Regions from separate parts of the Bradyrhizobium sp. Mp27 genome, predicted to be linked through region 1. Evidence: riboswitches for the same ligand, from Rfam matches in the RefSeq annotation. Region 1 holds a riboswitch; the other holds the start of a gene.

Region 1 (3,405 bases):
CTGGCAGGTTGGAGATCAGCGACGTCCCGAGATCGCCGTGCAGCAGCTTGTTCACCCAGGTGATGAATTGCACGATCAGCGGCTCGTTGAGGCCGAGCGAGTCACGGATGCGTTCCAGCCGTTCCGGGGTCGCGTTATCGCCGGCGAGAATGGCGGCGGGATCGCCCGGCGTCAGCCGCAGCAGGAGGAAGACGAACAGCGCGACGACGCCCATCACGGGCACCGCGGCCAGAACGCGGCGAATGAGATAACCTAGCATGCACCTATCTCCGGCTGCGGAACTTGCGGGGCCGCAAGGCCCCCGTGGAATCGGTTCTGTCTATCATGCACGCCTGTCACTCGGGCTGGAAAGCCGGCCGGAGAAGCCGACCTTTCGGGGCAAATTGTGTGCCAAGGGCAGGGCGGTCGCAAGAGGCCGCCGAGCCTCCGATATCGGCCACTCAGGATGCATGGCGGAACTCGCGCTCAACCCTGAGTGAGGGTGCGGTCGGCGGTGCGTTGAGCCCGCGCCAGCCGTCGATGGTACCGGCAATCATCTGCGCGGTCGCGGCCGACAAGGTCCAACCGAGATGGCCGTGGCCGGTGTTGAAGAACACGCCTGGCATCCGTCCTGCGCGCACGACGGGCATCATGTTCGGCATCATCGGCCGCAGCCCGGCCCAGGGCACGACCTTGGACGTTTCGACGCCGGGGAAGTTGCTGCGCACCCAGTCGACCAGCGGCTGCACGCGGTCGGCGCGGATGTCGCGGTTGAAGTCGTTGAATTCGGCGGTGCCCGCGACGCGGAAGCGATCGGCGCCGAGCCGGCTGGTAACGATCTTGGCGGCCTCGTCGAGCAGGCTCACGGTCGGCGTCGCATTGCGGCTTGCGGCAGTGTCGAGCTGAACGGTGATCGAGTAGCCCTTCACCGGATAGACGTTGACGCGTTCGTCGAGCAGGGCGGCGAAGTGACGGCTGGCCACGCCGGCGCAGATCACGACGCCATCCGCCTTCAGCATGCCGCGCGCGGATGCGACAGTGTCACTGGCCGAAAGATCAGCCCAGCCGATGACGAAGCCGCCACCTGCCTGGGCAATGGAATCGATGTTGGCTTCGTGGATAAAGGTCGCGCCGCGCCGCTTGCAGGCTTCCGCAAGTCCACGCGTGAACTTGTGGATATCGCCGGTCGCATCCGACGGCGTGTAGAAGCCGCCAAAATAGTCCTTGCGCAGCGTCGGTTCGATGGCGCGGATCTCCTGCGGCGTCACCGGGCGGCGATCGAGCCCGCCTTCCTTCAGCAGCGCATTGACCTGCAGGCCGGATTCAAAACCCTTCTTGTCGTGATAGATGTGCAGGATGCCGCGGCGTTCGAGATCGAAGTCGATGCCTTCGCGCTCCGCGATCTCGAACAGATGCTTGCGGGCTTCGATCGCGAGCCGCGTGGTCTGAACCGTGTTGGCGCGGTAGTTGCCGATATTGGCGACGAACTCGCTCATCCACGAATATTTGTGCCAGTTCGGCCGCGGATTCATCAGCAGCGGCGCATCGCGCCGGAACATCCAGCGCAGGCCTTTCAGGATCGTTGCGGTGCTGTTCCACACTTCGGCATTGCTGGCGGAGAGCTGTCCGCCATTGGCGAAGGAGGTCTCCATCGCGGCGTAGCGGTGCTTGTCGAGCACCGTCACTTTATATCCGCGTTCGAGCAGGGCATACGCAGTCGTTACGCCGGTGATGCCGGCGCCGATGATGGCGATATGGGTCATGGCAGGTTCGGGGCTCCCGTGAGTTAGGATAGGCTAACCGCCGGCCAAAGGCCGTTGGCGGCGCCCCATCTGTCACGGTTACCTGAGAGCTTGATCCGGTGCGGACCTCGGTGAGGTCAGCTCCGGACTATCCCCTTCGGTGGACGTCACGACCACATTGGCCGTGCCGCCTCTCTCCAGATCGTCCTGACGATACGGTCCTTTTGCCTGAGAGTTTCCGGGGCGGTTGCTCCGTCGGCGCCGCAACGAAAGCCTGAACTCTCGTTGCGATCTCTCCCGCATCGTCGCGTGGACAATCGAGCAGTACGATGCGCCTCATTTTTAGACAAGGCTAAATTTCAACCGCGACTGCCAACGCATTGTGCAGTGCGAAGTTGATTCAATTTACTCTAGCGTCGCCAGCAAGCCCGCCATCAGGCGCCCGCGTTCAACCAGGCTCTCGACCTCGATGAATTCTTCCAGCGTGTGGCCGTTGCCGCCGCGCACGCCGAGGCCGTCGAGCGTCGGGATGCCCATCGCGCCGGTAAAGTTGCCGTCGGAGCCGCCGCCGGAGCTCGCATGCGGTAGCTCAGTGCCGAGCGATTTGGCGATGCCGCGCGCCTTCTCATAAAGCGCCATGGTACCGGCATCCGGCTCCCATACGGGGCGCGTGACGCCGCGCGTCACCTTGAACGTGACATCATTGGTCGTGCCCGACAGCGCCAGCATCCGCTCGACGCCGCGGTCGAGATCGGCCTGGCGCGGCCATCGACAGCGCCTCGCCGGTGGCGGTCGTGGCAACGCAATTGACCCATTGTCCGCCGTGCACGACGCCGACCGAGAAAGTGCAATCCTCCGTCGTCATCGCGTCGATGGCGAGGATCTGCCGCGCCATCTCGCGGATCGCCGAGCGTCCGGCCGACAATGTCGCGCCGGCATGGCTCGGCCGGCCCGTCGCTTCCAGATTGAAACGCGCGATGGCGTAACGTCCGGTGGTGACACCGTTGTCGGCGCGGCCCGGTTCGGGCACCAGCACATATTTGTTGCGCGCGGCCTCCGCCTCGATGATGTCGCGCGTCGAGGGCGTGCCGACTTCCTCGTCGGGCGTAAACAGCACGGTGATCGGCAGCGGCGTGGTGAAGGAAGCACGTGCCAGCTGTCGGATCGCTTCGAGCGAAAGGTAGTTGCCACCCTTCATGTCATAGATGCCGGGGCCGTAGCACTTGTTGCCCTCGCGCCGCCATTTCAGCTTCTCGATGGTGCCGACCGGGTGGACGGTATCCATGTGCCCGGCGATCAGAATGCCCGGCTCGCCCTGTTTCGGATGCGGGAAGCGCGCGCGGATGACGCCGCCAAAGCCCTGCCGGCCGCCGATGCGTTCGATCGTCGCACCCATGATCGCCATATCCCGCGCTGCGATATCGAGCATGCGGTTCACGGCGCCTGCGTCCCAGGTCGGGCTCTCGCATTCCACCCAGGTGCGCAGGCCCTCGAGCATCGCCTCGGAATCGAAGGGAAGATTGGCTGGATTCATCTTAATGTCTCTCAGGCTTCGAAAGATGGAACGCGCATTGCATTGGCGCGGACGGGACTGGCGGAAAGCGTTGTAGAGCCAAACCGATCTTTGTGGAGCCCGTGAGCACGCCGCTTGGGGCTGCAGCGAAACCGGATTGACGCGCTCAGC
Region 2 (3,405 bases), on a different contig from region 1:
GCCCAGGAATTCGGTGGCCCCGAGCTTTTCGCGCAGCGGGAACCAGATCGCTTCGGAGGCCGCCTCGCCCGAACCCTTCCAGGACTCGCGCGCCTTGGCCTTCTGGCGCTCCATCGCGTCGGTGAAGGAGGCCTGGTCGACGCCGATGCCGCGCGATTTCAGCGCGTCCTGGGTCAGGTCCAGCGGGAAGCCGTAGGTGTCGTACAGCGTGAAGGCGACGTCGCCGTCGAACATGTCGCCCTTCTTCAGGGACGCGCTCTTCTCGTCGAGGATGGCAAGGCCGCGCACCAGCGTCTTGCGGAAGCGGGTCTCTTCCAGCCGCAGCGTTTCCTCGATCAGGTTTTCCGCGCGCATCAGTTCGGGATAGGCCTGGCCCATCTCGCGCACCAGCGCCCAGACCAGGCGGTGCATCAGCGGCTCTTTCGCACCCAGGAGCTGCGCATGGCGCATCGCGCGGCGCATGATCCGGCGCAGCACATAGCCGCGGCCCTCGTTCGAGGGCAGCACGCCGTCGGAGACGAGGAACGCCGAGGAGCGCAGATGGTCGGCGATGACGCGGAACGAGGCGACGGTCTGCTCGTTCGGCCCGCTGCCGAGCGCGGACGCGGTCGCGTCGATCAGATGGCGGAACAGGTCGGTCTCGAACACGCTGTCGACGCCCTGCATGATGCTGGCCATGCGCTCCAGCCCCATGCCGGTGTCGATCGAGGGACGCGGCAGATCCACGCGCTCCTCCTTCGTCACCTGCTCGTACTGCATGAACACCAGGTTCCAGAATTCGAGGAAGCGGTCGCCGTCCTCTTCCGGCGAGCCCGGAGGTCCGCCCCAGATGTGGTCGCCGCGATCGATGAAGATTTCCGAGCACGGTCCGCACGGGCCGGTGTCACCCATCGCCCAGAAATTGTCCGAGGTCGGGATGCGGATGATGCGGTCGTCAGAGAAACCCGCGATCTTCTTCCACAGCCCGGCCGCCTCGTCGTCGGTGTGGTAGACGGTGACGAGCAGCTTGTCTTTCTTGAGCCCGAACTCCCGCGTGATCAGGGTCCAGGCCAGCTCGATCGCGCGCTCCTTGAAATAGTCGCCGAACGAGAAATTGCCGAGCATCTCGAAGAAGGTGAGATGGCGCGCGGTGTAGCCGACATTGTCGAGGTCGTTGTGCTTGCCGCCGGCGCGCACACATTTCTGCGACGTGGTGGCGCGCTGGTAGGGCCGCTTCTCGACGCCGGTGAAGACGTTCTTGAACTGCACCATGCCGGCATTGGTGAACATCAACGTCGGATCGTTGCGCGGCACCAATGGCGAGGACGACACGATCTCGTGGCCGTTCTCGGCAAAGAAGTTCAGAAAGGTCGACCTGATCTCGTTGACGCCGCTCATGTTCATCCAATCGGGTGTGCTTGGCCCCGCGATACGCCATCCAAACCGGGCATTTGGGCTGATATCTGCGGGTCAAAGCGCTTTTAGACAAGGCCAGCTGCGCTGTCCAGAAACTGTGCAAGGAGATCAGTGAGTTGCCGCAGGCGCGCAATCCCGTTTGCAATCCCGTTGAAAGCCGCCAGGTGCGCGTTGACAGGCTTGGCCGGCCTGTGGTCTGTACCCATCTGTATCGTACGGCCACGTCGGGAGAGACCGGCTTTGGTGCCGGCGCCGAAGGAGCAACCGCCCCGGAAACTCTCAGGCAAAAGGACCGCGTGGCTTTGACGACATCTGGAAAGAGGCGCCGACGGGCATAGCCCGGACGACGTCCGCCGACGGGATAATACTCTCAGGCACAGCGACAGATGGGGCTTCGACTGGTTGCTACCGGGGAATCGTCCCCGGGGAACCGCCGAGGGCCCCGTAATGCTTGCGCGCGACGACCAAGATTCCCTCAAACGTACGCCCCTTCACGGGCTTCATGTCTCCCTCGGCGGCAAGATGGTGCCGTTCGCGGGCTATGACATGCCCGTTCAGTACCCCGCGGGCGTCCTGAAAGAGCACCTCCATACCCGCTCCTCCGCCGGCCTGTTCGACGTCTCCCATATGGGCCAGCTCGCGCTTCGGCCGAAGTCGGGCAAGGTCGAGGACGCCGCGCGCGCGCTGGAACGGCTGGTGCCACAGGATATCGTGGCGATCGCCCCGGGACGGCAGCGCTACGCCCAGTTCACCAATCCGGACAGCGGGATTCTCGACGATCTGATGGTCGCCAATTTCGGCGATCACCTGTTCCTGGTGGTCAACGCCGCCTGCAAGGAAGCGGACGAGGCGCATCTGCGCGCGCATCTCGCGGACGACTGCATCATCGATTCGCTTCAAGACCGCGCCCTGATCGCGCTGCAGGGCCCGAAGGCGGAAGCGGTACTGGCGAAATTGTGTGCAGAGGCGCCCGCCATGAAGTTCATGGACGCCGGCCCGCACAAGGTTGCCGGTCTCGACTGCTTCGTCTCGCGCTCCGGCTACACCGGCGAGGATGGGTTCGAGATTTCGGTCCCCGCGGCCGATGCCGAGCGTCTCGCAAAAACGCTGCTGGACAATCCCGACGTGATGCCGATCGGTTTGGGGGCCCGCGACAGCCTGCGGCTGGAAGCCGGGCTCTGCCTCTACGGCCACGACATCGACACCGCCACCACGCCGGTTGAGGCCGCGCTGGAATGGTCGGTGCAGAAGAGCCGCCGCAGCGGCGGCGCCCGCGCCGGTGGCTTCCCCGGCGCTGAAAAGCTCCTCGCTCATTTCGATCACGGCGCGAGCCGCCGCCGCGTCGGCCTGCGCACGGAAGGCCGCGCGCCGGTGCGCGAAGGCGCACTGCTGTTTGCGGATGAAGCGGGCGGCGAGCCGATCGGAAAGGTCACCTCGGGCGGTTTCGGCCCGAGCCTGAACGCGCCGGTCGCGATGGGCTATGTGCCCACGGCATCGAGCGCGCTCGACACAAAGCTCTTCGCCGAAGTGCGCGGCCAGCGGCTGCCGCTCACGGTCGCCGCCATGCCTTTCGTGAAAAACACCTACAAACGCTGAGGACTGAGAAGATGACCACGACGCTGTACTCCTCCGACCATGAATGGCTGGCCATCGACGGCGACGTCGCCACCGTCGGCATCACCGACTACGCGCAGTCGCAGCTCGGCGACGTCGTATTCGTCGAGTTGCCGAAGGTCGGCCGCAGCCTGAAGAAGGCGGAAGCCGCCGCCGTCGTCGAATCGGTGAAGGCCGCCTCCGACGTCTACGCGCCTGTTACGGGCGAAGTGCTCGAGACCAACGACGCGCTCGCCGCCGAGCCGGCGCTGGTGAACTCGGACGCGCAAGGCAAGGCGTGGTTCTTCAAGATCAGGATGGCCGACAAGAGCGAGCTCGGCGGCCTCATGGATGAGGCCGCCTACAAGGCACATACGGCGTGAGATGAAGCAGACCCAAGCGATCGTCATGCCCCGC

Evidence for each region. A riboswitch is a leader RNA that binds a small molecule or an ion and turns the genes downstream of it on or off. The one in region 1 is predicted to bind glycine.
Region 2: it holds a riboswitch for glycine, as region 1 does, so the genes downstream of both, gcvT (glycine cleavage system aminomethyltransferase GcvT) here and QJT78_RS34135 (D-amino acid dehydrogenase) in region 1, are expected to answer to the same signal.

The regions. Positions count from the first base shown of each region.
Region 1 covers NZ_JASAUS010000096.1:5,034-8,438, reverse strand. Annotated here, with positions in the region: gene QJT78_RS34140 (ABC transporter permease) at 1-259, opposite strand, end outside; gene QJT78_RS34135 (D-amino acid dehydrogenase) at 441-1,742, opposite strand; glycine riboswitch at 1,810-1,924, opposite strand; glycine riboswitch at 1,928-2,031, opposite strand; partial or broken gene QJT78_RS34130 (M20/M25/M40 family metallo-hydrolase) at 2,127-3,255, opposite strand.
Region 2 covers NZ_JASAUS010000007.1:126,714-130,118, forward strand. Annotated here, with positions in the region: gene alaS (alanine--tRNA ligase) at 1-1,377, opposite strand, end outside; glycine riboswitch at 1,611-1,699, shown strand; gene gcvT (glycine cleavage system aminomethyltransferase GcvT) at 1,843-2,991, shown strand; gene gcvH (glycine cleavage system protein GcvH) at 3,003-3,371, shown strand.